DNA from 3 places in the Micromonospora sp. NPDC000316 genome. Region 3 is predicted to be linked to each of the others. Evidence: riboswitches for the same ligand, from Rfam matches in the RefSeq annotation. Region 3 holds a riboswitch; each other region holds the start of a gene.

The links. Region 3 has a riboswitch for S-adenosylmethionine ahead of ACFY2Q_RS17295 (NAD(P)-dependent oxidoreductase). Riboswitches for the same ligand answer to the same signal wherever they lie in the genome.
Region 1: another riboswitch for S-adenosylmethionine. It lies ahead of thrC (threonine synthase); the one in region 3 lies ahead of ACFY2Q_RS17295 (NAD(P)-dependent oxidoreductase).
Region 2: another riboswitch for S-adenosylmethionine. It lies ahead of ACFY2Q_RS11825 (aminotransferase class V-fold PLP-dependent enzyme); the one in region 3 lies ahead of ACFY2Q_RS17295 (NAD(P)-dependent oxidoreductase).

What each region holds. Positions count from the first base shown of each region.
Region 1 covers NZ_JBIAZG010000004.1:220,809-230,251, reverse strand. The annotation lists gene ACFY2Q_RS11930 (alpha/beta fold hydrolase) at 1-441, shown strand, start outside; gene ACFY2Q_RS11925 (ABC transporter permease) at 441-1,337, shown strand; gene ACFY2Q_RS11920 (DUF4232 domain-containing protein) at 1,379-2,086, opposite strand; gene ACFY2Q_RS11915 (DoxX family protein) at 3,338-3,799, shown strand; gene ACFY2Q_RS11910 (winged helix-turn-helix domain-containing protein) at 3,925-4,221, opposite strand; SAM riboswitch class I at 4,322-4,457, shown strand; gene thrC (threonine synthase) at 4,469-5,755, shown strand; gene ACFY2Q_RS11900 (GNAT family N-acetyltransferase) at 6,009-7,028, shown strand; gene paaN (phenylacetic acid degradation protein PaaN) at 7,080-8,753, shown strand; gene ACFY2Q_RS11890 (GNAT family N-acetyltransferase) at 8,924-9,443, opposite strand, start outside.
Region 2 covers NZ_JBIAZG010000004.1:197,310-206,752, reverse strand. The annotation lists gene ACFY2Q_RS11830 (aromatic acid exporter family protein) at 1-213, shown strand, start outside; gene ACFY2Q_RS11825 (aminotransferase class V-fold PLP-dependent enzyme) at 218-1,480, opposite strand; SAM riboswitch class IV at 1,527-1,646, opposite strand; gene ACFY2Q_RS11820 (PrsW family intramembrane metalloprotease) at 1,671-3,152, shown strand; gene ACFY2Q_RS11815 (hypothetical protein) at 3,164-3,331, opposite strand; gene ACFY2Q_RS11810 (GroES family chaperonin) at 3,425-3,763, opposite strand; gene ACFY2Q_RS11805 (AI-2E family transporter) at 3,871-5,223, shown strand; gene ACFY2Q_RS11800 (ATP-dependent DNA helicase) at 5,248-7,452, opposite strand; gene ACFY2Q_RS11795 (DUF402 domain-containing protein) at 7,556-8,062, shown strand; gene sigJ (RNA polymerase sigma factor SigJ) at 8,070-9,029, opposite strand; gene ACFY2Q_RS11785 (PPK2 family polyphosphate kinase) at 9,230-9,443, shown strand, end outside.
Region 3 covers NZ_JBIAZG010000007.1:186,633-196,075, reverse strand. The annotation lists gene ACFY2Q_RS17325 (ABC transporter ATP-binding protein) at 1-201, opposite strand, end outside; gene ACFY2Q_RS17320 (branched-chain amino acid ABC transporter permease) at 182-1,168, opposite strand; gene ACFY2Q_RS17315 (branched-chain amino acid ABC transporter permease) at 1,165-2,061, opposite strand; gene ACFY2Q_RS17310 (ABC transporter substrate-binding protein) at 2,063-3,247, opposite strand; gene ACFY2Q_RS17305 (nuclear transport factor 2 family protein) at 3,270-3,770, opposite strand; gene ACFY2Q_RS17300 (nuclear transport factor 2 family protein) at 3,767-4,291, opposite strand; gene ACFY2Q_RS17295 (NAD(P)-dependent oxidoreductase) at 4,288-4,977, opposite strand; SAM riboswitch class IV at 5,078-5,188, opposite strand; gene ACFY2Q_RS17290 (LacI family DNA-binding transcriptional regulator) at 5,370-6,410, opposite strand; gene ACFY2Q_RS17285 (cellulose binding domain-containing protein) at 6,943-8,679, shown strand; gene ACFY2Q_RS17280 (SGNH/GDSL hydrolase family protein) at 8,832-9,443, opposite strand, start outside.

The DNA of each region.
Region 1 (9,443 bases), on a different contig from region 3:
GACGGGCTCGACCCGCCGCAGATCGCCGAGATGCGCCGGGTCCTCCAGCGGTACGCCACGGACGGGCGGGCGGTGCTGGTCTCCAGCCACCTGCTGGCCGAGGTGGAGCAGACCTGCACGCACGCCGTGGTGGTGAACAAGGGCCGGATCGTGGCGTCCGGGCCGGTGGAGGAGATCGTGGGCGAGTCGCCGAGCGTGCTGTTCGACGTCAGCGACCCGGCGGCGGCGCGGGCGGTGCTCGACAAGTTGCACGGCGTACGGGTGCTGCCGGAGAGCGACGGGCAGTTGGTTGTCGACACCAACGGCACGGCCCGCAGCGAGGTGGTGGCCGAGCTGGTGCGCGCCGGCATCGGAGTGGACCGGGTGGTGCCCCGGCGCCGCCTGGAGGACGCGTTCCTCGCCCTGGTGGGCGAGAACTCTCGGGGAAGCGGTGACAGGTGATGGCTGGCTCTTCCGTCGACACGCCGCTGGGCGTCACCGACCCGGCCGGTGCGGCCCGTGGTTACCGGCCGTCGGCCACAATGCCCTTCGCGGCGGAGTTCCGCAGGCAGGCGTCCCGGCGGCGGACCCAGCTGGCGCTCGGGTTCATGGTGCTGCTGCCGCTGATCATCCTGATCGCGTTCCAGTTCGACTCGGGCGGCGACGACGACAACGGCCGCAACGAGTTCTCCAGCCTGGTCGAGCTTGCCACCTCCGGTGGGCTCAACTTCACCCTCTTCTCGATCTTCGTATCGGCGTCGTTCCTGCTGGTGGTCGTCGTCGCGCTGTTCTGCGGCGACACGGTGGCCAGTGAGGCGAGCTGGGGCAGCCTGCGCTACCTGCTGGCGATCCCGGTGCCCCGGGCCCGGTTGCTCACGGTGAAGCTGGTGGTCGCTCTCGCGTACTCGGGATTGGCCCTGCTTCTGCTGGCCGGCACCGCCCTGCTCGCCGGCACCCTGCGCTACGGCTGGTCGCCCCTGCGCAGCACTGTCGCCGCCGAACTGGAACCCACCGAGGGGCTGCTTCGGCTGCTCGCCGTGCTCGGCTATCTGGCGGTCGTACTCCTGGTGGTGGCCGGGCTGGCGTTCCTGCTGTCGGTGACGACGGACGCCGCGTTGGGCGCGGTCGGCGGTGCGGTGCTGCTCTGGATCCTGTCCAGCATCCTGGACCAGATCACCGCCCTGGGCGCGGTACGCGACTTCCTGCCCACCCACTTCAGCACCGCCTGGCTGGGGCTGCTCTCCACTCCGGTGCAGACCGACGACGTGGTGCGAGGCTGCATCTCGGCGATCAGCTACGCGACGCTGTTCTGGGGGTTGGCGTTCTGGCGCTTCACCCGCAAGGACATCACGTCATAGCCGGCTGGTCTCGTTGCCGGTGCCCTTACCGCCGGCCGCTCTCACAGCCGGCTGGCGGGTGGGTTCACCGACGACGGCACCGCGCTCGGCGCCGGCGGCGGGGCCGGCCGGGTCGGCGCTGGCGTCGACGGGTCGGCCTTCTTCCAGGCGCTGACGCCGATCCGGCCGGTGTTACCCAGGTCGATCGGTCCGTCCGGGTCGACCTCCTGGGTCGGCTGCCCGGCAGCGGGGGCGACCCACAGGTACGCCCCTTCGGTGGCCACCACAGTCGAATCGGTGACCAGGTTGCGCCAGAGCACCACAGCGGTGGCCCGATCCCCGCTTTGCAGCGTGACCTCGCGGGGCGGCTGGTCGAAGCCCATCGTGATGTCCTTCGCCCCGTTCAGCACCCGCAGGGCGATCGGCTGGCGCTGCTCGTCCACCACCTGCAAACTCGGGTAGCCGTTGAGTCGATAGGGCTGCTCGCCGCAGTTCACCAACTCCAAGCCGAGGGCACGCAGGCCGCTCGCCGCGTCTCCGCCGGTGGCCCGGATCCGGATACCGGATCCCGGGCACTCGGGCAGCGGATCGGTGCTCGCGAACGGGCTGGGCGCAGCCGTGCGCACCGGCGGTGGGCCCGTCGGGTCCCCGGACTGGCCGCGATGGTCGCCGGGTGCACAGGCGCCGAGCGCCAGCGCTGACGCGACCACCGCGCCGATCCGTCGCCATGCTGCCGTGTCGTGCGAGATCATCCGCCGATCATCGCTCATCTCGGCGTCCACCATTGCCCGACGACCACCACCGCCGACCGCTCCCCACCGCTCCCCGGCCCGCCCGCCTGCCGGCTGCTCGCCCGCCCGCCCGCCCGCCTGCCGGCTGCTCGCGCGCCCGGCCGCTCGCCTCGCCGCCCGCCCGGCCGCTCGCCTCGCCTGCCCGGCTGCTCGCCCGCTCGCCCCGCCTGACTTGGCCGGCCTGTCTAGCCGCCTGACTTGGCCGGCCTGTCTAGCCGCCTGACTTGGCCGGCCTGTCTAGCCGCCCGACCCGGCCGGCCCGTCTAGCCGTCCGCCTGGCCGCCTGGCCGCCGTCTGCCCGCCGAACTGCCTGCCTACCCGGCGCTGGCCTGCCCCGGGGGCCCTCCTGTCGTGCCTTTGGAGCTGAATCGTTTGCGACATCGCTAGCCTGCTCACCTATCGCGGCCTGTTGATCCACTCCATTTCGCCGACATTGCGGTATCCCGCGAACGGGTCACCCCAATATCGGCGATATGGAGTTGACCATGCGTTCGGAGGGCCGCGTCGGGTCCGCGAGCTGCGGCCTCGTGTCGGCCGGGAAAGTCGACCATGTGCGCAGGGCTGGCCGGGTCTGCGAGTCGTCGCCTTGTGTCGGTCGGGGGAGTTGGCCGTGCGTGCACAGGGCTGGCCGGGTCTGCGAGTCGTCGCCTTGTGTCGGTCGGGGGAGTTGGCCGTGCGTGCGCAGGGCGGGCCGGGTCTGCGAGTCGTCGCCTTGTGTCGGTCGGGGGAGTTGGCCGTGCGTGCACAGGGCTGGCCGGGTCTGCGAGCCGCCGCCTTGTGTCGGTCAGGGGAGTTGGCCGATCGGCGGGTGGACGCAGCCCGCGCTGGTTAGCCACAGCGGGACGGTCGCGGCGGTCGCGGGGAGGCACCGGGTGGATTACGTGCTGTGGGGCGACGACGGCAGGCCCCGGCCGTAGTTGAGGCGAAGTGGGCGCGCGGCGGGGCGCGATGGGCAGTTCGACAGGCTGTACGGGCATCAGGACAGGCTGTATCTTAAAGTTCGGGAGCGCTCCCACGGCCGCAAGCCGGTGTGGCGCATAGCTTGAGTTCTTGCATAGGTGCAGGTGGCGGTGCCTGTGTCGCACCTCCGCCGCCGGGGCTGCTCGTGGTCGTGAACGTTTCTTCCGAGATGTTTTCGGCCAGGATCTTCCCACTAGCAAGGAATTTATGTACTTCAATCTTGCCCTGCCTCATCATTGACAGGTATCTATTTGTGTCGATGGAGGTCCCATGAACTTGTCTCGGCTCGGCGGGCCGATCCTGTCCCTGTTCCGCATCGTGACCGGCCTGCTGTTCGCGTTGCACGGCCTGTCCTCGATCTTCGGGTTGTTCGGCGGCAACCCCATTACCGGCAAGGCGATACCCCTCGGCACCTGGCCGGGCTGGTGGGCCGCGCTGATCCAGTTGGTCTGCGGCGCGCTGGTGCTGGTCGGGCTCTTCACCCGGCCCGCCGCGCTTCTCGCCTCCGGCTCGATGGCGTACGCCTATTTCGTCGTACACCAGCCCGAGGGCCTGCTGCCACTGCACAACGGCGGTGAGCTGTCGGCGCTCTTCTGCTGGTCGTTCTTGCTGGTAGCGGTGCTTGGCCCGGGGTCCTGGGCGCTCGACACGCTGCTCGCCCGGCGTCGCAACGACTCTCCATCGGCACCAGCGCCGGTCTCGGCCGCCGAGCCCAGCTCGGTGTCCGTCTGATCGCACATGTGCCGCGCGCCGCCGGAGCCTCAATGGGGCGGCTCCGGCGGCGCGCCTGGCGAGAGGCCATCCCTGCGCTGATGTCGCAGACGATTCAGCTCCATAGCGTGCGCCGGTGGCAGGTCCTACTCGGTGCGGCTGGCGAACGAGGACGCAGGCGGGCGGGGGATGAGGACGGCGTCCAGGAGGCCGGGGTAGAGCTTGTTCAGCTCGTCGCGGCGGAGGCGGACGTAGCGGCTGGTGCCGGCGGCCCGGGTGCGGGTTATGCCGGCCTCGCGCAGCACCCTGAGGTGGTGGCTGCGGGTCGCCTTGGAGACGCCGATCTCGAATGTGTTGCAGGCGTGCTCGCGGCGCTCGGCACCGCCCTGGCCGGCAGCGGTCACCGACCCGGTCGCGGTGGTCGATCCGGTGGCGGCCACCACCCGTTGATCACCTGCCCTGGCCTGGTCTGTTAGCTCACAGCGTGGGATCCGCGCTGGATGCGACGGCCGACGGTGCCTAGACTCGGCGGCACAACTGAATACCTCATCCAGAGGGGCTGAGGGATACGGCCCGACGACGCCCCGGCAACCACCCCGCGCGCTCACCGCTGAGCGACAGGCGGGGCAGGTGCCAATTCCGTCCCTGCCGCACCGTGCGATGCGGGGAAAGATGAGAGGACTTCTCGACATGACGTCGACCCTCGCCGCCTCCGGCATCGACACCTCCACAAGCCCCGCCCGCGCTCTGGTCTGTCGCGCCTGTTCGGCCCGCTACCCGCTCGCCGCCCAGCACGCCTGCTACGAGTGTTTCGGCCCGCTGGAGGTCGACTACGACACCGCCGCACTGGCCACTGTCACCCGCGAGCAGATCGAGGCGGGCCCGAAGAACATCTGGCGGTACGCCGCGCTGCTGCCCGCCGGTCAGGACCCGGCCACCCGGGTCACCCTCGACCCGGGGCTGACCCCGCTGGTGGCGGCCCCGCTCCTCGCCGCCGAGCTGGGCATCACCGCGCCGCTCTGGGTCAAGGACGACAGCGCCAACCCCACCCACTCGTTCAAGGACCGGGTCGTCTCGGTGGCGCTCACCGCGGCGAAGGCGCTCGGCTTCACCCGGTTCGCCTGCGCGTCGACAGGCAACCTGGCCAACTCGGTGGCCGCCCACGCCGCCCGCGCCGGCACTCCCTCGGTGGTCTTCATCCCCAGCGACCTCGAACAGGGCAAGGTCATCACCACTGCCGTCTACGGCGGCGAGCTCGTCGCCATCGACGGCTCGTACGACGATGTGAACCGGCTCTGCGGCGAGCTGGTCGAGACCGACGAGTTCGAGGACACCGCGTTCGTCAACGTCAACGTCCGGCCGTACTACGCGGAGGGCTCCAAGACCCTCGGCTACGAGGTGGCCGAGCAGCTCGGCTGGCGGATCCCGGCCCAGGTGGTCATCCCGATGGCCAGCGGCGAGCTGCTCACCAAGATCGACAAGGCGTTCTCCGAGCTTGTCGAGATCGGCCTGGTCCAGCCGCCGGCCGGCGGCTGGAAGGTCTTCGGCGCACAGTCGGCCGGCTGCAACCCGATCGCCTCGGCGCTGCACGCCGAGACCGACACGATCACCCCCGTCAAGCCGACAGGCATCGCCAAGTCGCTGAACATCGGTGACCCGGCAGCCGGCCTCTACGCGTTGGAGGCGGTCCGCCGCACCGGCGGCTGGATGGAGTACGTCGACGACGACGAGATCCGCGCCGGCATCCGGCTGCTCGCCCGCACCACAGGTGTCTTCGCCGAAACCGCTGGTGGGGTGACGGTGGCGGTGCTGCGCAAGCTCGTCGAGTCCGGTCGGCTCGACCCGACGGCGGAGACGGTCATCTTCAACACCGGCGAGGGCCTGAAGACCATCGACGCGGTCGCCGGCCAGGTCGGCCCGACCCACCACATCAAGCCCTCGCTGCGTGCCGCCCGCGACGCTGGCCTCCTCGGCTGACTCGGCAGGCGGGCGATCCGCCGGGTAACTGGGTTTTCGCTGTGAGTGCGGAAAACCCGCCGCTATGGACTTGACGGCAGGAACCGGACGGCGCAAGATGCTCCGTGCGGGAGGGCATTTCGCCGGAGACTTTTGAAGTTCTTGCGACCCAACGCCGGAGGCGTTGTGCGAGTGTCCCTCCCGACCACGTTCGATCGGGCCACCGGATTAATTCGGTGGCCCGATCGCTTTTCCGGGTGCCAGGCTCGCCGGCATGAGCATCACGATCGCGTCCTTCGACGGCGCAAACCGGGCCGCGATCGACGAGGCGTACCGGATCGGCGCGGCGGCCAGCGACGTCGACATGCCGGACTTCCCGCCTCTCTGTCGGCGATACTTCGACGCGCTCTTCCATACGCCGATGCCCGGAACCGAGTCGCTCTGGGCGCTGGCCCGGCTGGACGACGTGCCAGCCGGCTACCTCAAGCTGGACCTGCCCCAGCTCGACAACACCGACAACGCGAACGTCGAGCTGACTGTGCATCCCGAGCTGCGGCGTCGCGGCGTCGGCCGGGCCCTGCACGAGTACGGGGTGCGCCTGCTGCGCGAGCGCGGACGCAAGCGGGCGCTCGGGATGACCGTCTCCACGCTGCCCGGTGGGCCGTCCCGATCGGTGGCGGGTGACGCGTTCGCCGCCTCGACAGGTGCGCAGTCCGCGCTGGCCGAGGTGTGTCGCCGGCTCGACATCGACACCATCGACCGGGCTGCGCTGCGGGCGGCGCTCGCCGAGGCGCACGCCCTGGCCGAGGGCTATCAGTCGGTCACCTGGCAGGGGGCGACCCCGCCGGAGTACGTCGCTGACATCGCCTATTTGGATGGCCGGCTGCTCATGGACGCGCCGATGGGCGACGTGCAGTGGGAGCCGGAGCAGGTGGACGCCGAACGGATCCGGGGCACCGACCGAGCGTTGGAGGCCAGAGGTCGGCGGCGCTACCACCTGGGGATGCGGCACGAGGCGTCCGGTCGGCTGGTCGCCTGGACCCTGCTCGACGTGGGTGCCAGCGCTGACTGGCACGCCTTCCAACAGATCACCATCGTCGACCCGGAGCACCGGGGGCATCGACTCGGCCTGCTCGCCAAGATCGAAAATCTGCATCACCTGCTCACCCACGAGCCGGCGGTACGCGTCATCGACACCTTCAACGCGGCAAGCAACAGCTACATGATCGCGATCAACGAGCGGCTCGGCTTCCGCCCGTTGGAATCCTGGAACAACTGGCAGCTCACCCTCTGACGGGCAGTCGGCGCTACTGCTCGCGCAGGGTCCTCAGGCATGATGTCGGGCATGACGGAGACCCCGCATCCCCTGTACGACAGGCACGCCGACACCCTCAACCGCGCGCTGACCGCGATCACGGAGCGGGGCTACTGGTCCGCGTACCCCGAATCCCCAAGCCCCCGGGTGTACGGCGAGACCGCCGCCGCCGACGGCAAGGCTGCCTTCGAGGCGTACCTCGGTGGGGATTTTCCTCTCGACCAGCCCGGCACGGTCGGGCGGATCGCCACCGAGACGAGCCCGTTCGGTGTGGAGTTGGCGGTGCGTTATCCGCACGCCGGCACCGACGAGCTGATCAGCGCCGCCTCCGCCGCGTTGCCGGCCTGGCGTGATGCCGGCCCGCAGGCCCGGGTGGGCGTCTGCCTGGAGATCCTCGACCGGCTGCACAAGCACATCTTCGAGCTGGCCAACGCGGTGCAGTTCACAAGCGGGCAGGCGTTCGTGATGGCGTTCCAGGCCGGCGGCGCGCACGCGCTGGACCGGGCGTTGGAGGCGCTGGCGTACGCGTACGCCGAGATGACCCGGCACCCGGGCACGGCCGGCTGGGAGAAGCCCGCCGGCAAGGGCGACCCGCTGCGGATGACCAAGACCTTCCACGTGGTGCCCCGTGGCGTGGCGCTGGTGATCGGCTGCAACACCTTCCCGACCTGGAACTCGTACCCGGGCCTGTTTGCCTCGCTGGCCACCGGCAACCCGGTGATCGTCAAGCCGCATCCGCGCGCGGTGCTGCCCCTGGCCGTCACCGTCAAGTACGCCCGGGAGGTGCTCGCCGAGGCCGGCTTCGACCCGAACCTGGTCCTGTTGGCCGCCGAGGCGCCCGGCGAGAAGCTCGCAAGTGACCTGGCCCTGCACCGGTCCGTGAAGATCGTTGACTTCACCGGCTCCACTGAGTACGGCGACTGGTTGGAGACGCACGCCCGGCAGGCGTCTGTCTACACCGAGAAGGCCGGGCTGAACACGGTCGTCATCGACTCCACCGACGACTTCGCCGGCATGTGCCGCAACCTCGGGTTCACGCTGACCCTCTACAGCGGTCAGATGTGCACCACCTCGCAGAACATCCTCATCCCGGCCGGGGGCATCGAGACCGACCAGGGGCACAAGAGCTTCGACGAGGTGGCCGGCGGCATTGCCGCAGCGGTCGGCAAGCTCACCGCCGACCCGGCCCGAGGTGTCGAGTTGACCGGCGCCATCGTCAACGACGGGGTGCTGGAGCGACTGGCCGAGGTGACAAAGGTCGGCGAGCCGGTGCTGGAGTCGCGGGCCGTGGCACACCCGGCGTACGCGGACGCGGTGGTGCGTACCCCGACGATCGTGAAGCTGGCCGCGGACGACGCGGACACCTACGGCCGGGAGTGGTTCGGGCCTATCTCGTTCGCCATCGCCACCGACTCCACAGCGCACAGCCTGGAGCTGATGCTCCGGACAGTCGGCGAGAAGGGCGCGCTCACCGCGGGGGTCTACTCGACCGACGAGGCGGTGTTGGACGCCGCCGAGGCGGTGGCTGTCGAGGTCGGAGTGCACCTGTCGTGCAACCTGACCGGCGGCGTCTTCGTCAACCAGTCGGCGGCGTTCTCCGACTTCCACGGCAGCGGTGCCAACGCGGCGGCCAACTCGGCGCTTACCGACGGGGCCTATGTGGCGAACCGGTTCCGGATCGTGCAGTCTCGGCGGCACGTCTGATCTTTCGTTGTGGTGGGGTTTCCGGGGCAGCCCGACCCGCTTCGGGCGGTCAGGCTTGATCCCTGCGCGGGTCGGGCTGCCCCGGAAACCCTTTGTCGGCACGCTGGTTCGGACGCAGCCGGTTTTGTGGGGCAGCTTTGTGGCTCTGCCGTGGGACGGGTTGCTCGGGTTTAGGCGGGGCGGCGCATCTGTAGCTCGGTCAGGGCGGGGATCGTGGGGTGTGGCACGCGTACGCCGGTGTCGATGAAGCCCAGGCGCTGGTAGGCCCGGTAGGCGCGGTCGTTGCCGACCACCACCTCCAGCATCAGGTCCGGCCGGCCGCACGCTCGGGACCAGGCCGCCACCTCGTCGATCAGCTCACCGAGCAGCCCGGTGCCCCGACGGGCCGGGGTGACGTACACGGCGTAGATCACGGTCAGTTCGGGCTCGTCCGGGGACAGCGTGCCACCGGCGTGCCCGACCAGCCGGCCACCCGGGTCGGCGATGAACTGCGCCCTGTTGGGCCCGAGCGAGGTGTACGCGATCCGCGCGGCGTACTCGGCGTGGGAGACCGCCGCAGCCTGGGCCACGGTCTCCAAGAAGGCAAGCGGTGCGTCGGCGAGCATCTCCAGGCGCAGCGCCCGCATCCGGGCGGCGTCCTCCGGGCGTACCCGACGAATTGTCGCCGGTCGGAGGCCTGGCTCGGTGGTC
Region 2 (9,443 bases), on a different contig from region 3:
CGGGCGTACGCCGCAGGGGTCGGCTTCTCGGGCAGCGTGGTGGTCGCCCAGATCCGGACGACGGCGAGTGACCTGCTGGTGGCCTCCGGGATCGAGCAGGAGGAGGCGAACCGGTGGATCCGCACCGCCTTCGGGGAGCAGGAGCGGCCGGTCGGTCAGCCGGCCGGGCCGGCCGAGGCGCCGAAGCCGCCCACCGCGCCACCCATCGGCTGAGCGCTCAGCCCAGCGTGGCCAGCGCCGCGAGCAGCCGGTCCACCTGGGCAGCGGTGCTGCCCAGGCCGATGCTGGCACGCAACGCGGTGGGTGGAAGATCCCGCCGACCGGTACGCGCCGCCGCGTCGGCGAGCAGCCGCCGGGCCAACGGGTGGGCACAGAACAACCCGTCCCGTACGCCGATCCGGTGCTCGGCGGCCAGCCGGGCGGCCACCTCCGCCGAGTCCCGCCCGGCGACCACGAACGAGACGATGCCGACCCGGGGCGCCTCGGGGCCGAAGGTGCGCAGCTCCACCACGTGCGGCAGGGCGGCGATGCCGGCGCGTAGCCGGGCCAGCAGCGCCTGCTCGTCGGCGGCCAGCGCGGCCCGGTCCGCGTTGCCCAGCGCCTCGCAGACCGCAGCCAGCGCCACCGCACCCAACAGGTTCGGCGTGCCACCCTCGTGCCGTGCCGGGCCGGTCGTCCAGGTCACGTCGTGGGTGGCCGGCCCGACGTGGCTTGTCGCGCCGCCACCGGACAGGTAGGGCGCGGCGGCGTCCAGCCAGTCCGAGCGGCCGATGAGGACGCCCGCGCCGAACGGGGCGTACAGCTTGTGGCCGGAGACGGCCAGGTAGTCCACATCGAGCGTGAGCAGGTCGACGGGGGCGTGCGGGGCGAGTTGCGCGGCGTCGAGGACGATCCGGGCACCGTGCCGGTGGGCCACCCGCGCCAGCTCGGCGACCGGCCACCGCTCCCCTGTCACGTTGCTGGCCCCGGTCACCGCGACAAGCACCGGCAGCGCCGGGTTGCTGTTCCGGCGCAGCTCGGTGAGGGCGGCGGCGAGAGCGCGTACCGCCTCGGCCGGGTCGGTGGGCACCGGCAGCCGGACCGAGCCGCGCGGCCACGGCAGCAGGTTGGCGTGGTGCTCACCGGCGAATGTGACAACCGTCGCGCCGGCCGGCAGGGCCCGAGCCAGCAGGTTGAGCGCATCCGTGGTGTTCCGGGTGAAGATCACGTGATCGTCGGCGCGGGCGCCGAAGAAGTCGCCGACCGTCTGCCGGGCCCGCTCGTAGTCGAGCGTGCAACGGCGCGACAGCGCGCCAGCGCCTCGGTGCACGCTCGCGTACCAGGGCAGCAGTTCGGTCACCGCGTCGGCCGCGGCCCGCGCGCACGGCGCGGTGGCCGCGTAGTCCAGGTTGATTTCGCCGGGTACGCCGAGCACGTCGAGCGGCGCCGCCGAAGCGGGAGCGGCGATCGTGGGCAGCGAGGGTACGAGGGTGACGGGCATGCCGGAGCCTCCGGGGTCAGGGACCCCTGGCGTTAGGCCGGGACGGGGTCCGCGCTTGCCCAGCACGCCGATCGGGCTGGGCCCGGTCATCACCCGGGGCACCCCACCGCGAACTGACGAGGGTTGCCGGCCAGCAAACCGGGGCTTCGCGCTGGCACTCGTGACCTGCCCAGCAGCATAGCGGCTGTGGATGCGCCCGAACCAGCCGGCGTCGGATGGCTACGCTGACCGCATGGCCGACACCCCGCCCGGTGCACCCCTGCCGTCGTCGCCGCCCGCGCCCGCGGCCCCGCCCGCAGGCGAGGCACCCCGGATGCCGCTGCGCCGACTCGGCTGGCGACGATTCCTGGTGCTGGCCGGGGTGGTGCTGCTCATCGCCGCGTGCGCGGTGTTCATGGTCTTCACGCTCGGCCAGTCGCTCGGCGTGCAGGCCCTGCTGGTCGGGGTGGTCGCCGCGATCCTGCCGGTGCCGGTGCTGGTCGCCTGCTTCCTCTGGCTCGACAGGTACGAACCGGAGCCGCTGAAATATCTGATCTTCTGCTTCGCCTGGGGAGCTTTCGTCTCCACGGCGGCCTCGCTCACCGTCAACGAGTTCGCCGCCGGCCGGTTCGCCGACTGGGGGCTGCCCGCCGCGCTCACCGGGGTGCTCGTGGCACCGTTCATCGAGGAGTTGACCAAGGCCCTCGGCCCGATCCTGCTGCTCGTGTTCCGCCGCCGGGAGTGGTCCGGGATCACCGACGGGCTTGTCTACTGCGGGCTCTCCGCGGTCGGCTTCGCCATGGTGGAGAACATCCTCTACCTGGGCGGGTACGGCTACGCGGCAGGCGCCGACCGGTACGGCCCGGCGACCGGCACCCAGCAGGTCATCGCCATCTTCATCGTCCGGATCCTCCTGTTCGGGTTCGCCCATCCGCTCTTCACCTCGATGACCGGTGTGGGGCTGGGCATCGCGGCCCGGACGGCCGACCGTCGGGTCCGGGTGCTCGCCCCCATCGCCGGCCTGCTGCTGGCGATGATCCTGCACGGCACCTGGAACCTGCTGCCCACGCTGACCCAGGCCACCGGCGAAGCAGTGATCATGTTGTACGGCTTCCTCGGCCTGATGGTCCCTGTGTTCTTCGGCATGGTGGGGCTCGCGCTGTGGCTGCGCGCGTGGGAGGGCCGGCTCACCGAGCGGAGACTGCCGGACTACGTGCGGGCAGGCTGGCTGAGCCCACCCGAGGTGGCCGCGCTGAGCAGCCTCGGCCGTCGGCACGCGGCCCGCAGTTGGGCGCGCCGGGTGGCAGGCGACGCCGGTGTCCGGGCGATGCGGGGCTACCAGTTCTCCGCCACCCGGCTGGCGCTGCTGCGCGACGGAACGCTTCGTGGCCTGGACCGCAAGCCCGCCGACCAGGAGCGGACCGCTGCCGAGGAGCGGCAACTGCTGGACGCGATCACCGCGTACCGGTCGTTCTTCGTGGGTCGGGACCCGCAGGCTCCGGTGGGGGTCTGGGACGGTAGCCGATACCACCTGCGCTTCCCGGACGGTACGCAGCGGCCGGTGGCCGCACCCGACGAGCCGGTGGTGCCGATTCCGGTGGTGCTGGCCCCGCCGCCGCCCCCGATGGGCTATCCGCCGCCCGGCTGGCACGGCGCGCGTCCCGTGGCGCCCTGGCCGCCCGGTCGTCCCTGACGGCTGGGGGTTCAGGTCATCAGGGTGGTGAGGAAGTCACCGAGCCCCTGGGCCATCGCCACGAGCATCGCCCCGATCGCCTTGAACAGCTGCGCGGCGCCGTCCGGTCGGAACGCCATGAAGTAGATCAGGAACGCGACACTGCCCCAGGTCAGCAGCTTCTTCACGAATACCGGCATCGTCCCTCCCCAGGGCAACGGTCGCCGGCTGGCTTCCCGCCGTGCGGCCGGGCAAACGGCACGCGCCGCCGCAGGTGACCCGGGAGGTGCGTCCTAGAGGTAGAGGCCCGTGGAGTTGTTCTCGATCCGCTCGGCCGCCACGGCGTGCACATCGCGCTCCCGCAGCAGCACGTACCCGCGGCCGTGCAGCTCGACCTCGGACCGGTCGTCGGGGTCGAACAGCACCCGGTCGCCGGAGACGATGGCGCGGACGTTGGGCCCCACGCCGACGGCGGTGGCCCACGCGAGGCGCTTGCCGACCGCTGCGGTCGCCGGGATGACGATGCCGGCGGTGGAGCGCCGCTCGCCCTCGCTGCCGTCCATCCGCACCAGCACGCGGTCGTGCAGCAGGCGGATCGGCAGGCCGGAGTCGAAATCCTGGTCGGCGGTCACGGGGAGACGCTACCGTGTCGCCGGTGGCCGGCTGCCGGTGGTTACGCCCGAGGTGGATGGGGCACTGTGTGGCGGAACTGCCCTAGTGTGTCGGGAACGGATGTGCGCTGTCCGGCCTGTCGCCGCGGGGGCGGATTGGTTCTTTCTGCCAGGAGGTGCGCTTGAGCCGCTTCGAGCCGGTACGCGGGCGGCTGCGCCGTGCCTACCAGTCGACCCGGGAGTCGGTACGCACCGGCCAGCAGAAGCCGAGTGACTCGCCGGAGACGCCCGGCCTCGCCTCGCCCGCCGTGCCGGGGCCCCCCGCCCCGCCGACCGCCACTGTCATCGGCGCGGAGCCTCCGGTGGATCTGCACACGTCGACGTCCAGTCGGGACGACGCCGATGTGCCGCACGGGCTGCGGATCGCAGCCGCCTGGTGCTGGCGGCTGATCGTGATCGGGGTGGTGGCCTGGGCGCTGCTCCGGATCGTCGGCACGGTCAAGATCGTGATCATCCCGTTGGCCATCGCGCTGCTGCTGTCGGCGCTGCTCGCGCCGGCCGTTGGTTGGCTACTGCGGGCCCGGCTGCCCCGGTCGCTGGCCACGGCGGTGGTGCTCGTCGGCGGCCTGGCGAGTGTCATCGGCACGCTGACCCTTGTGGTCAACGAGTTCATCCAGGGTGTGCCGGAGTTGAGCGCGAAGTCCTCCGAGGGCGTCCGGCAGATCCAGAACTGGCTGAAGACCGGCCCGCTGCACGTGTCCGACGGGCAACTCGACCGCTACATCGCCGAGGCGCAGGGCTGGATCAACGACAACACCTCGAAGTTCACAAGCGGCGCGCTGAGCACTGCCGCGACGCTCGCGGAGGTGCTGACCGGCACGCTGCTGGTGCTCTTCGCCACGTTCTTCTTCCTGCGCGACGGCAGCCGGATCTGGCGTTTCCTCGTCCGGCTGCTGCCGGTGGCCGCCCGGTGGAAGGTCGACGACGCCGGGCGGGCCTCCTGGCAGACCCTTGTCGCGTACGTCCGCGCGACAGTGCTCGTGGCGTTCATCGACGCGGTCGGCATCGGCATCTTCCTCGTCATCTTCGACATCCCGTTCGCGTTCCCGCTGGCGGCGCTCGTGTTCCTCGGCGCGTTCATCCCCATCGTCGGTGCCGCGCTCTCCGGCGTTGTGGCGGTGCTGGTGGCGCTTGTCGACAGCGGGCCGGTAACCGCGCTGATCATCCTGGGTGTGGTGATCGGCGTACAGCAGGTGGAGGGGCACGTGCTCCAGCCGATAATCATGGGCCGGGCGGTGGCCATCCACCCGCTCGCGGTGATCATCGGTATCGCGGCTGGCGTGGTGCTGGCCGGCATCACCGGCGCGCTGGTCTCGGTGCCTCTGATCGCCGTGTTGAACACGGCGGTGCGCCGACTGGCGGCCCGCACGGTGCCGGACACCCCACCGGACGCCGTGGTCGTCGCCGCGCAAGCCCCCTGACACGCCCCGGACGGGAGACAGGGCTCAGGAGCCGGCTAGGCGTTCCAGAGCCCCTCGGGCGACCTCGGGGCGGGTCGTGTACCAGAACGGCGGCAGGGAGCGACGCAGGAACGGCCCGTACCCCCGGGCTGTCTCCAGCCGGGAGTCGAGCACCGCGACGACCCCCCGGTCGCCCGTCGCCCGGATCAGCCGGCCCACCCCCTGCGCCAGCCGGACCGCCGCGATCGGCACGCTCACCGCGGCGAAGCCGGAGCCGCCGCCCGCGTCCACGGCTGCGGCGCGGGCCGCCGCCAGTGGCTCGTCGGGTCGGGGGAAGGGCAGCCGGTCGATGACGACGAGCTGGCAGGCGTCACCCGGCACGTCCACACCCTGCCAGAGCGACATCACCCCGAACAGGCAGCTGGAGCGCTCCTCGCGGAACCGGCGGACCAGCAGCGGCAACGCCTCTTCGCCCTGCAACAGCACCGGCAGGTCGGTCCGTGCGCGCAGCAGCTCCGCCGCCTGCTGCGCGGCCCGCCGGGATGAGAAGAGCCCGAGAGTACGCCCACCGAGCGCCTCGACGAGCCCGAGCAGCTCCTCCCCGGCGGCCTCCGGCAGCCCTGAGACGCTGGGCCGGGGCAGGTGCGCGGCGACGTACAGGATGCCCTGCCGGGCGTAGTCGAAGGGCGACCCGACGTCCAGCGACCGCCAGCCCGGCCCCTCGGTGGCCGGCACGACCACCCCCAGGTTGGTGTCGCCGGCCAATCGACGACCGGGCGCCTCGGCGGCCGGGCGGCCCGGCGCGGTGCGGGCGGCCAGCGCGGCGGAGGCGGGGGACGGCGGTGCGGGCGGGGGCGCGTCCAGGCCGAGGGCGCGGGCCACCGTGTCGAACCGGCCGCCGAGCGCCAGGGTGGCCGACGTGGCGACAACGGTGCGCTCGTCGTACAGGTGGGTGGCGAGGGTGCCGGCGACCGACAGCGGCGCGACCACCAAGGCCCGGCGGCTGCCGCTGTCGTTCTTCTCCACCCAGGCCACGTCGTGGTCGGCCTCTTCCAGCAGCCGCTGGGTGGTGGTGGAGAGGTCGTCCAAGGCGGCCTTGGCCTGCTGCTTGCGGACCGGGTCGGGATCGTCGGACTTGACGTCGCCGATCGCGTCCAGGGCGGCGCGGGTGGCCGCGTCGAGCAGGGTGCACGCCTCCCGCAGCGGCGCCGGCAGCCCGGCGGTGAGCCGCCCGGCCGGCACCTCGGCCAGCCCGACGGCGAGCGCGTCGCCAGCGGCGGTGAGCGACTCGGCGGTCTCCGGCCGCAGCAGCGGGCGGGCCCGCCGGGTGGACCTGTCGATCAGCTCCGGCACCAGCTCGGCCTGGGCTGCCGAGGAGACCCGGTCGGCCAACTCGTGCGCCTCGTCGACGATGAGCAGCTTGTGTGGCGGGACGATGTGCCTGTCGGCGAGCATGTCGACCGCGAGCAGGCTGTGGTTGGTCACCACGATGTCGGCCTCGCGGGCGCGCGCCCGCGACGCCTCGGCGAAGCACTCCGCGCCGAACGGGCAGCGGGTCGCACCGACACACTCGCGGGCCGGCATCGACACCAGCCGCCAGGCCTGGTCGTCGACGCCCGGATCCAGCTCGTCGCGGTCGCCGGTGGCGGTGCGCTCGGCCCACCCGCGCAGCCGCTCGATCTGCTTGCCCAGCCGACCCGCCTCGCCGAGCCATTTCGTCCCGCCGCCAGGTCGGGCGGCCGGTGCGTCGAAGAGGGTGTCCTCCGGCTCGTCCTCGGTGGAGTTGTCCAGTCGGGCCAGGCAGAGGTAGTGGTGGCGACCCTTGAGCACCGCGAACGTGGGTCGACGGCCGAGTAGCGGCTCGACCGCGTCGGCCAGCCGGGGCAGGTCGTGGTCGACGAGCTGGGACTGCAACGCCAGGGTGGCCGTGGAGACCACCACCGGGCCGTCCACGGTGAGCGCCGGCGCGAGATAGGCCAACGACTTGCCGGTGCCGGTGCCCGCCTGGACGAGCAGGTGCTCGCCGCTTGTCACGCACTCCTCGATCGCGGTGGTCATCTGCTGTTGGCCGGGGCGCGCCGCACCGCCGGGGACCGCGCCGACCGCCGCCGCGAGCAACTCCGTGCCGCTGGGCCGGGGACCGCGCCGCCGGCTCCCGGCACGGGCCGACGGGGTGGCGGAACCGGTGGCGGTGCGGGGCGGAGTCACCGTGCGACGGTACCCGTCGCGGCCGACAGCGGCTGCGCCCATCCGCCCGCGTGGCGCGCGGCCGACCCGCACGTCGGGTTCGGTGCACGCCGTCCGGTTACGGCAGCACTACGAGGCGTGGGCAGTATCGGTTAGGGTGCGAATCATGCCGAGCGACGTGGTCCGAGTGATCTACCGCAAGTACGACGGCAGCGCGCACCGTGACTACCCGGCCCGTCGCCTCGCCGAGGACGACCTGGGCATCTGGCTCGGTGTCCCCTTCGGCACCGAGTCGGTCTACCACGGCCGGCCGTCGGTGGAGAAGATCCCCTTCGTCCTGCTGGTGCCGCACCACGCCTGGTGGACGTGCATGTTCAACCCGCCGCCGCGCACAAGCGAGGTCTACTGCGACATCGCCACCCCGGCCCGCTGGGAGTCCGACGACACGGTCCACCTGATCGACCTGGACCTGGACGTCGTCCGCCGCCGGGCCACAGGCCTTGTGGAGTTGCTCGACGAGGACGAGTTCGCCGAGCACCGGGCCCGCTTCGGCTACCCGCAGGACGTGGTCGTCGAGGCCGAGGCGGCCGCCCAGTGGCTGTTCGGAGCGCTGGGCGACGGCACCGAACCGTTCGCCACCTCGTACCGCAAATGGCTCGCGCTGGTGGTCTGAGCCCTGCTCACCAGCGCGGCGGCCACGGGTCGTCGTCGCCCAACGGCGGCAGGCCGACCAGCTTTTCCGGGTTGAGCTGGTTGAACACGCCAGTGATCCGGCCCTCGTGCACGGCGAAGGCGGCGATCATGCGGATCGGCCGGCCGTCGCTGTGCACCGACTCCATCTGCAGGCCGAGGACGCCGTCCACGAGTACCGGCCGGGACCGCACCCGCTGCGCGTACCGGCCGGCCCGGCCGAACAGGCCGAGCGTGAAGCGGCCCACCGCGTCCGCGCCGACCACCGGCCGGCGCGCCGCCGGGAAGTGGCCGCCCGAGTCGCCGAGGAGGACCACGTCGGGCGCGAGCACGCGCAGCAGCGGATCCAACTCACCGGACTCGGCGGCGGCCACGAACGCTTCGAGGACGCGCCGCTGCTCGGCCGGATCGGCGGTGTGCCGAGGCGCGTCCGGTGCGGTGACCGCCCGCCGTGCCCGGGAGGCGAGCTGCCGGGCGGCGGCCTCGGTGGTGCCGAGCACGTCCGCGACACCGGCGAACGGCACCGCGAACACGTCGTGCAGCACGAGCGCGACCCGCTGCTCGGGCGCGAGCCGCTCCATCATGACAAGCAGCGCGGTGCCGACCTGGTCGGTGCGGACCGCCCGCTCGGCGGGGTCGGGTGCGAACCCGGGCGGCCCGCCGTCCAGCGGGCTCACCACCGGCTCCGGAAGCCACTGCCCGGGGTACGCCTCGCGCCGGACCCGCGCCGAGCGGAGCACGTCGAGGCAGATCCGGGCGCAGGTGGTCGTCAGCCACGCGGACAGATCGCGGATCTCGGCGCGGGCCGCCGGGTTGCCGAGCGCACCGGCGTAGCGCAGCCAGGTCTCCTGCACCGCGTCCTCGGCCTCGCTGCGGCTGCCCAGCATCCGGTGGGCCACCGCGAGCAGGCGGCTTCGCTCGGCCTCGAACTCCGTCGCCAGGTCCCGCACGACCCACCGCCCTCCCCACCGGCACACGTCCCGGCGTTCATCCTCCCGCCAAACCCGACGATCGGGCAGCCCCGCCGATGCCGGCCATCCCGCTCGCCAGGCGGCCCGGTCGCGGTGCGCTGGCGGTTCCTCCGGTTCCGGCCGGAGGGCGGGGTGGCCCTCGACGGGCGGACGGCCGGCGGGTGGGCGATGATCCGACGATGAGCGCACCCGAGCAAGGGCAGATCGTGGCGCCGGACGGCGGGTCCGTGCGGGAGCTGCTGCGGGTCGCCGCGCCGGTGGACCTCGCGGCGATCAACCCCCGGTCCACACCGGGTCTGCCGGCGACCGAGGTGACCGGCGAGCGCCGCAAGGCCTGGGCCCGTGACCAGGTCGAACTCATCGGCGGTGAGTTGGGTCGGCAGCAGGAGATGC
Region 3 (9,443 bases):
GCGCAGCCGTACGCTGCCGGAGGTGGGCCGGGTCACGCCTGTGACGCAGTCGACGAGCGTGCTCTTGCCGGAGCCGTTCGGGCCGACCAGGCAGGTCACCTCGCCGGTGGTGAAGGTGAGGTTCACGGCGTCGAGCGCGGTCACGCCGCCGAACCTGCGGGTCAGCGCGGTGACCTCCAGTTCAGGCACGGGCCGGGACATCGTCGGCCTCCTCGATCGGTGCGGGTGGGTGGCGTCGCAGCCGCGCCGTCCAGGAGCGGACGGCCGCGGGCAGGCCCTGGGGGAACAGCAGCGCGGCCACCAGCAGCAGCCCGCCGTAGAGCAGATTGCGGTACGCGTCGAGCTCGCGGAACAGCTCCGGAATCGCCGTCACCACGATCGCCGCCACGGTGACGCCGAGGAAGTTTCCCGGCCCTCCGATGTAGACGATCGCGAACAGCGGCGCCAGGAACGTCAGCGACAGCAGGCTCGGGTCGGCGACGCTGATGCGCAGCACGTGCACGCCGCCGATCAGTCCGCTCGCGATCGCCGCGACGACCAGGGCCAGCACCCGGTGGAAGGTGAGGTTGACCCCGACCGAGGCGGCCAGCAGCTCGTCGGACCGGCTCGCCCGCAGCGTGCGACCCCAGCGGGAGGTGACCAGCGCCGCGAAGGTGCCGAGCACGACGAGCGCGATCGCAAGTGTCGCCCAGTAGAACTCGGCCCTGTCGGCGATGCGCAACGAGCCGATCTCGATCACCGGCAGGCCGGCGATGCCCTGGGTGCCGCCGGTGGCCGCCCGCCAGCCGCGGGCGAGGACCGCGGCGAAGAGCACGAGCACGAGCGTGAGGATGACGAAGGCGTCCCGGCCGCGCGGCATGGCGACCAGGCCGACGACGAGTCCGACAAGTCCGGCCAGGAGCGCGCCGAGCAGGATCGCGGTGACGGTGCCGATGTCGGTGCTGTCCACCAGCCGTGCGGTGGTGAAGGCGCCGACGGCCCAGAACACGGTGATGCCCAGGCAGAGGTAGCCGGCGTAGCCGTACACCAGGTTGAGTGCCTGGCCCAGCACCAGGAAGGTAAGTGCCAGCGAGCCCACCGAGATCCACTGGTTGTCGGCGATAAGGGGCCAGGCGACGGCGAGCGCGCCGCCGGCCGCGACCCCGGTCCAGGTGACTGCCCGTTTCATGCCTTCCTCGCCGCCCGTCCGAACAGACCCTGTGGCCGCACGAGCACCACCAGAGCCATGATGATCAAGGGAATGGCGCTGGCTGCGGTCGCCGAGATCGCACCGCCGACCAGGCTTGTCACCACGCCCACGATGAGCGCGGCGACGACGCTGCCGGCGACGCTCGTCAGGCCGCCCATGAACACGATGGCGAAGGCGACGAAGCCGAAGCCCGCGCCCATCGACGGGTACACCCCGTAGTAGGGGGCGACCGCCGCGGCGGCCAGTCCGGACAGCGCGGTGCCGATTCCGATGGCGTACCCGTTGACCCGGCTGGTGCGGATGCCGAGCGTGGCCGCCAGTTCCCGGTTCTGGGGCATCGCGCGGACCGCGAGCCCGGCCCGGGTCCGGGTCAGGAACCAGCCCAGCCCGGCCAGCGCGATCACGGCCAGGCCGAGGCTGACCAACCGGACACCCTCGATGGTCACGCCGCCCAGGCGCAGGTCGGGCACTCCGACGTCGGCGACGGGCCGCCGCGCCGTGCTGCCGAAGAGCTGCAATGCGCCCTCCTGCAGCACGAGCGACAGCCCGAGCGTCATGACGATGCCGATCTCCAGCGACCGCGCGTTCTGGGTGACCCGACGGAAGATCGTCGCGTTCAGTCCCAGACCGAGCAGCCCCAGCGCCGCGGTGGTGACCGCGAGCGTCGGCCAGAATCCGAGGCCGAGCGACACGGCGCTGAAGACCGCGACGTAGCCGCCGACCATGAAGAACTCGCCCTGCGCGAAGTTCATGATCTTCGCGGCGCCGAAGATGAGCGTCAGTCCCGAGCCGAAGAGCGCGTACAGGCCGCCGAGCGCGACGCCGGAGACGACAAGGCCGAGCCAGAACGCGGGCGGATAGCCGAGCAGCATGTCACTGATCCAGCAGTCGCACTGCGGTCTTGGCGCCGGACTCGGAGAACTCCTCCACGACGATCTTGTCGTGTGCCTGGTGGTTCTGGTCGAACTTGATGGTGCCGCCCACGATGGTGGGGCTGTAGGTGAGGTTCTTCAACGCCTCGCGGACGCCCTTCGGGCTGATCTCGTCGGCAGCCCGCAGCGCGGCGGCGAGGATCTGGACGCTCTGGTAGCCGTCCCAGCCGACGTACGCGTTCGCCGTCGTCCCGCCGTTTGCCTCCCACGCCTTCAGGTACGCCTGGTTCTGCGGGGTGTCGACGGAGGCCGAGTACGCCGCGGAGTTGTAGCCCTTCAGCGCCTTTGTCGACGAGGACAGCTGCGCCATGTCCAACTGCCCGGCGATCGGCACGCTCTGCAGGCCCGCGGCGCCGTACTGCTGGTAGAAGTTCGCCACCTGGGAGCCGCTGTTGAGCCAGAGGACCACGGCGTCGGGCTTCTTGGTCCCGATCCGCGCGACGACCGCGGCGAAGTCGGGGTCGTTGAGGTTCATCGCGTCGTCGGAGACGATCGTGATCCCGGCGTTCTTCGCCGCGTCGGTGATCGCGGTACGACCGCCCTGCCCGAACGAGTCGTCGCTCGTGACGAGCGCGATGGTGCGCACCGTGCCCAACTGGGCCAGGTTCGTCACCGCGGAGACGGCTGTGACGTCGTCGTTCGGGCCCCAGCGGAAGATCCACTTGTTGCCGTCCTCGCCGGCCTGCTTGGTGATCTCCGGGTTGCTCGCCAGGTCGATAAGCAGCGGCACGCCGGCCCGCTCGACAAGGGGGAGCGCGGCGAGCGTGGAGTCGCTGCACAGGCCGCCGATGATCGCCACCGGGTCGTCGCCCAGCAGGGACTCGACTGCGCTCGCGCCGTTCGTCGAGGTGCAGCCGTTGTCCTGCACGGCCAGCTCGACCTGCCGGCCGTCGATGCCGCCGGCCGCGTTGATCTCGGAGACCGCCAGCTTCGCGCCATCCGCGGCGGGCTGGCCGAAACCGCCGACGGCGGCGGCGAGGGGGGTGAAGAGGCCGATCCTGATCGGACCGTCGGACGAGGCGTCGCTGTCGGAGCCGCCGCAGGCCGCGATGGCGAGGAGGAGTACGGACGCGGCGGCGGCGCCACCGAGGCGCAGTCGACCGGAGCGAGAGGTGCGGAAAGACATGGGTGGTTCTCCTCAGTAACTGCTACAGCCAGCGGAAGGCGCTCGTGCGCCGGATCGTCTCGATCAGCTCCGGGGCGTACGTGACGGTGTCGATCTCGACGTTCTTCTGCGAGATCACCCGGTGCTTGATGCGCCAGCCGGCGGTGGTGCGGACAAAGTCGTCGACGTACAGGCTGTTGGCCTGGGTTCTGCTGAGCACACCCTCGGTGTCGGTGGTCTGCAGCGTGATCGAGGCGAGCTCGCTGATGGTGCGTGCCGTGTCGCCGTGGATCCTGAACAGCGTGTTGCTTATGGAGTGCTGGCCGGAGAGGCGGGTGGGGGTGAACCGCTCCACGAGGAACGCGCGGAACGCGGCAGGGCTCAGCGTGCCGTCGAGCCCACTGCCGGGCAGTTCCATTACCGCGTCGTCGGTGAAGACGGCGTCGAGCAGGTGCCACTCCTGCTGGTCCTGGGCCTGGCAGTAGGCGACGAGCACATCGGTGATCTCGGCCCGGTCGATGAGTTCCTGGACGTCGACGCTCATGCCGTCGCACTCCTCAGACGATGGGTCCACGGGGTCGTGGAGGTGGTGCGGAACGCCTCAGCCAACGGGCCGGCGTACGTCTGCCGCCGCTCCTCGAAGCTCTTGAGCGCCAGCACCCGCCGGGTGATCCGCCAGCCGTCCGGCGTGCGGACCAGGTCGTCGACATAGAGGCCCGCAGCGTGCAGACAGGCCACAAGGGTCGGCTGATCCCGGACCCGTTCGAGCGTCGTGGCGAGGAACTCGGTGACCGTGTGCGCGGTGTCGCCGTCGATCCGGAAGATCGTGTTGCTCAGCACGTGCTGGCCCGAGAGCCGGATGTCGTCGAACGCGTCGACAAGTTCGTCGCGGAATCTCTCCGGCGAGCGCGGGCCGGTGCCGTCGATAAGCGCGTCCACAGTCGCGTCAGTGGCGAACGCGCTGCGATAGAGATCCCAGTCGCGCTGGTCGACGCCCTGCGCGTACGCGTTGAGCGCGTCGGTGATGCCGGCCCGGTCGGCCAGTGCCGCCGGCGTGAGACTCATGACGGCGATCCGGGCCCGGCTTCGCCGGTCAGCGGCTCGGTGATGGTCAGGATCTTGCCGACGTGCTTCGGTTCGGTGATCTCGGAGAGCGTGAACGCGGCGAGGTCGGTGTAGGTGACCTTCGAGGTGTCGTCAAGCACGATCTTCTCGTGGACCCCGTACGGCTGCCCGGCCGGACCGTCGTAGATCAGCGGGTTGCGGATCACGGTCCAGTCGACGGGCGCGTCACTGGCGGCGATGAACGCCTCCATGTCGTCCTTGTCGGCGACCCGGTTGCCCACCAGTTCGCGCAGCGCCACCACGTACGGCGAACCGTCGTTGCTGCTGCCGGCGCCGTGCGTGCTCATCAGCACGATGCGCTGTACTCCCGCGTCCGGCATCTGCGCGAACAGGTGCCTGGTGGAGGCCGTGCAGACGTCCACCACTTCGCTGTCGTCGACCTCGGCCCGGGTGCTGCCCGCGGCGGGTCGTCCCAGGCTGCTCACGACGGCGTCCTGCCCCTCGATGACAGCCGCGATGTGGTCCGCGTTGCGGGCGTCGCCCACGACGATCCGCAGCGCCTCGTGCCGAATCGGCAGCGCCTCGGGGCGGCGTGCCAGGGCGACGACGGAATGTCCTCCGGCGAGGGCCTGCCGAATGATCTCCTGGCCAGTCTTGCCGGTGGCACCGAATACAGCGATCTTCACAATTGTTCCTTCCTGCCAGGACAACGCGAACCGGCAGGAAATCTCGCTCAATGGAGGTAGACCGCTGGCGCGGGCATGTTTCCAAGCCGGGACCCGCGAAGGTCCGCTATTGCGCCTGCGGAAGCAGGCGCCTGGTCATCACCCGGGGCACCCCATCGCGGACGAGGGTTGCCTGCCAGCGAGCCGGGGCTTGGCGCTGGCCATCTGGACCTAGCCCAGACCATAACCAGGCCCGCGCCGAACAGGTAACACGCAAATCCCATCTGTGATGTAGGTAATTCCGCCGCCGGTGACTTCCACTGCCTTCACCTGCTTGGCCCTCGAATCGCCTGTTCAGGTGCCGGATGTCCGAACCGGCCGCCGTCGCGGGGCATCTCCTCGCGCGACAGGGATCAATGGGTGGGAGGCGGCGCGGTGCTGCCACGCACGACGAGGGTCGTGCCGAGTTCGTATCGTTCCTGGGCCAGGCGACCGCCGTCGGCAAGGGCCAGTGCGAGCCGAGCCGCGGTGGCACCGATCTCACCGAACGGCTGTCGCACAGTGGTGAGGGGCGGTGTCAGCCATGCCGCCTGGTCGATGTCATCGAAGCCGATGACGCTGAGGTCCTCCGGAATCCGCAGGCGTGACGCCCGCGCCGCGGCGTAGACGCCAAGCGCCTGGAGGTCGTTGCCGCAGACGACGGCTGTCGGCGGGGCGGAGTGGGCGAGCAACTGGGCGCCGAGTTCACGGCCGTCGTCGAAGCTGAAGACACCGCGCCGTTCGAGGGTTTCGTCCAACGGGACGTCGGCGTAGTCCAGCGCGGCCCGGAAGCCGTCCAGGCGAGCCCGCGCGGCCAGGTCGTCGACCGGTCCGGTGATCACACCGATCCGCCGGTGGCCGAGGTCGAGAAGGTGTCGAGTGGCGGCGAGGGCACCACTCCAGTTGGTTGCCCCGACAGCGGGCGTGGGGGACAGGTCAACGGTCGGATCGATGGCGACAAGCGGTATGCCGGCGGCGGTCAATCGCTTCCCGTGATCGGCGGTGACCAGGGAGAACGCGGTGATGACCGCTGTCGGCTGGCGCAGGAGCAGGGGCTCCACCCACTGCTGGCCCGCCAGTATGCGTCGTCGGACATCGGTGAAGCCGACTGTGCAGTCCCTCGTGCCGGCGACCTCCTGGACACCGCGCAGGATCTCCATGGCGATCGAGGGCAGCATCTGGTGAAAGACGACCTCGATGCAGAGGGACGCACCGCTGGACTGTCGTCGGCGGTAGCCGTGGTCGCGCAGCAGCGCCTCCACCCGTTGCCGGGTCTGCTCGCCGACACCACCTCGGCCGTTGAGAACCTTGGAGACCGTGGGCGGGGAGACCCCGGCGAGTTCGGCGATCGTGGCGATGGGCAGGTCACCGCGCCAGGGCTTGCGGGCATGGCGTCCTTGACCTTCCTCGATCACGAGAGGAATTCTACGGGCGGACCACGGAATGCTCGGCCAGCCGCGTACCGCCTGACCTTAGGAAATGTTCACGACAACATTTCGTGCCCGCGCGTTCCGACGTAAGCCGACGCGGATATCGAGCGGGGTCGGCAGATCCGATGTGGTGCGGGGCCGCATCCGAGCTGGTCAATGGCGTAGTTTCGCGCCGGGCGGGCTGCTGATCCTCGCCCGAGGGGTGCCGGAGCGAGCGTGGTCGAGGGTGTCGACCGGCATGCGCCTCGGGCCAAACTTTCGCGAAACCTCTTGGTCACGTCTTGACGAGTGATATCGCCATCCACGACAGTCGATGTGGGCACAGCTGGCGCGCCGTCCGGGAGCTCGGGCGCCAGCGAGACGTCGATGAGTTCGCTGCTGGGTGCGACGGGCCGCACATGTTAGCGCTAACGACGATCTGGTCAGCTCACCTGGCCACGACATCGATTCCCCGGCGGCAATGGATCGCTGCCGGGGAGCCGTACGGGTCGCGGCCAAACACCCAGGAGAGATGTCGATGAGAAGATCGAGAAAGACAAACGCGGCCCTGATGTCCGCCGGTGCCGTTCTGTTGGCCTCGACGGCGGTCGCCGTGGCGATGCCGGCCGGGGCCGCGGCCGCCGGCTGTTCGGTGAACTACAGCGTGTCGTCACAGTGGCAGGACGGCTTCGGGGCCAACGTCACCATCACGAATCTCGGTGACCCGATCACGAGTTGGGCGTTGACCTGGTCCTATGGTGCCGGGCAGACCGTCACGCAGGCGTGGAACGCGACGGTGACCCAGAGCGGTGCGGCGGTCACCGCGAGAAACGTCAGCTACAACGGGGGCATCGCGACCAACGGCACGACCTCGTTCGGTTTCAACGGCTCGTGGACCGGCAGCAACCCGGCTCCGACCAGCTTCGCGCTGAACGGGGTGGCCTGCACCGGCGGCACGGCACCGACGACTTCGCCGCCGCCCACGTCACCACCGCCGACCACGCCGCCGCCGACGACCCCGCCCCCCACGACCCCACCGCCGAACGGGCCGGCGGACATCACTGTCAACAATGCCACCAGATACCAGACCGTCGACGGGTTCGGGGCCGCGCAGTCGATCTGGGGTAGCGCGTGGTCGACGGCCGAGACGCAGACGCTTGTCGGGATGGGCCCCAACCAGTTGGGGCTGTCGATCGTGCGTACCGGCCTCTCGCCGGTGTCCAGTGAGTGGGCGACGCACGTGAACTCGCTGAAGACAGCGAAGGCGTCGGGGTCGAACGTGAAGATCCTCGCGTCGCCGTGGACGGCGCCGGCGGCGTGGAAGACCAACAACAGTCGGGTCAACGGCGGCAAGTTGAGGACCGACTACTACGACGACTACGCCAACCATCTGAACAGCTACGTGCAGTACATGCGTGGTCAGGGCGTGACCATCGACGTGACCTCGGTGCAGAACGAGCCGGACTGGCACCCGGACTACGACTCGATGGACTGGAGCGGCACCGAGCTGCGCACATTCGTCCGCGACCAGGGCGCCAGGGTGCAGAACACCAAGCTGATGGTCGCCGAGGCCGTGAACCTGAACTACAACTTCACCGATCCGACCCTCAACGACGCGTCCGCCCGCAACAACATCGGCTACATCGGCGGGCATCTGTACGGCACCGAAGACTCGGGCCGGCTGCGGCCATACTCCCTGGCCGAGCAGCACAACAAGCCGGTATGGATGACCGAGTGGAACCTGCACGCCGCAGACGGTGGCGGCTCCAACATCTGGGGCAACCCCGCCAACGCGGCGGTCTGGAACGAGACGCTCGACGACATCATGCGCACGGTGCACAAGTCGATGGAGGCCAACTGGAGCGCCTACATCTGGTGGTACGGCAAGCGTTACTACTCCTTCATCGGTGACGGCGAGTCCGCGTACGGCACCGTCGCGGGCGCTCCGCTCAAGCGCGGGTACGCCTTCTCCCAGTACGCCAAGTACGTGCGCCCCGGCTACCAGCGCGTCGCCCTGACCAAGAACTCCAAGGCGTCGCCGCTTGAGGTGACCGCCTACCAGGGCGACGGGAAGATCACCCTGGTGATCCTCAACAGGTCGAACAGCGCGGTGAACAACGCAGTGGTCCAGGCCCCGCAGAACGTCACCCGGGCCGAGCACTACCTCACCTCGCAGAACGCCAACGCGGCAAGCCAACCCACAAGTGTCAACGGCGGTCAGGCCACGATCAACGTCGGCGCACGCAGCATCTCCACGCTCGTCTTCACCCTCTGAGACATCCGGTCGGGGCCTGTGGGTGCGGTTCATCGGCTGCACCCACAGGCTCGACCGCCCAGGTGACGTCGTCCGCCACCCGTCGCTCGTGTTAACGGCCTACCGTGTCGCCGGCCGAAGCCCGACGCGCTACCCCCGTGCGCGCCCCGACGTCAGCCGGCGACGGAGCGGAAGACCGGGTAGTAGCCGCCGGACTGTCCGGCCGCGGTCGGATGGTAGGAGACGCCGATGTTCGCGAAATTCAAGGCGTGCAACCACTTCTCGCCGTAGCTGCACAGTTGGTGCCCGACGAACTTCGACCGGACGTCAGCGAAGGTGAAGCCGGCGGACAGGGCGGCGCTCTTGATGATGTCATCCACCAGGTTGATGCCCTCGTTGATCTTCGCGCGGGAGGTGGCGCTGAGCCCGACACACGTCGTACCCAGTTGGTAGAAGACCGGGTAGCCGACGACCACCACCCGGGCTGAGGGCGCTCGGGTGCGGATTCCGTTGTAGACGGTGCGCAGCAGGCTGGGAAGGTCGGCCCGGGCCTTGTTCTGGGCGGCCTGCACGGCGGCCACACATTCGGTGGTCCCGTAGAGCACGCAGGTGGTCATGATGTTGGCGAAGCCGACGTCGTTGCCGCCGACCGTGACGCTGACCAGGGTGGTGGTGGCACTGAGCGCGCTGAGCTGGGTGTTGATCACACTCGTGGTGGTGGCACCGGAGCAGGCGACCGAGCGGTACGACGCGGGTCGCACGTTGGTGGCGTACAGCGCCGGGTA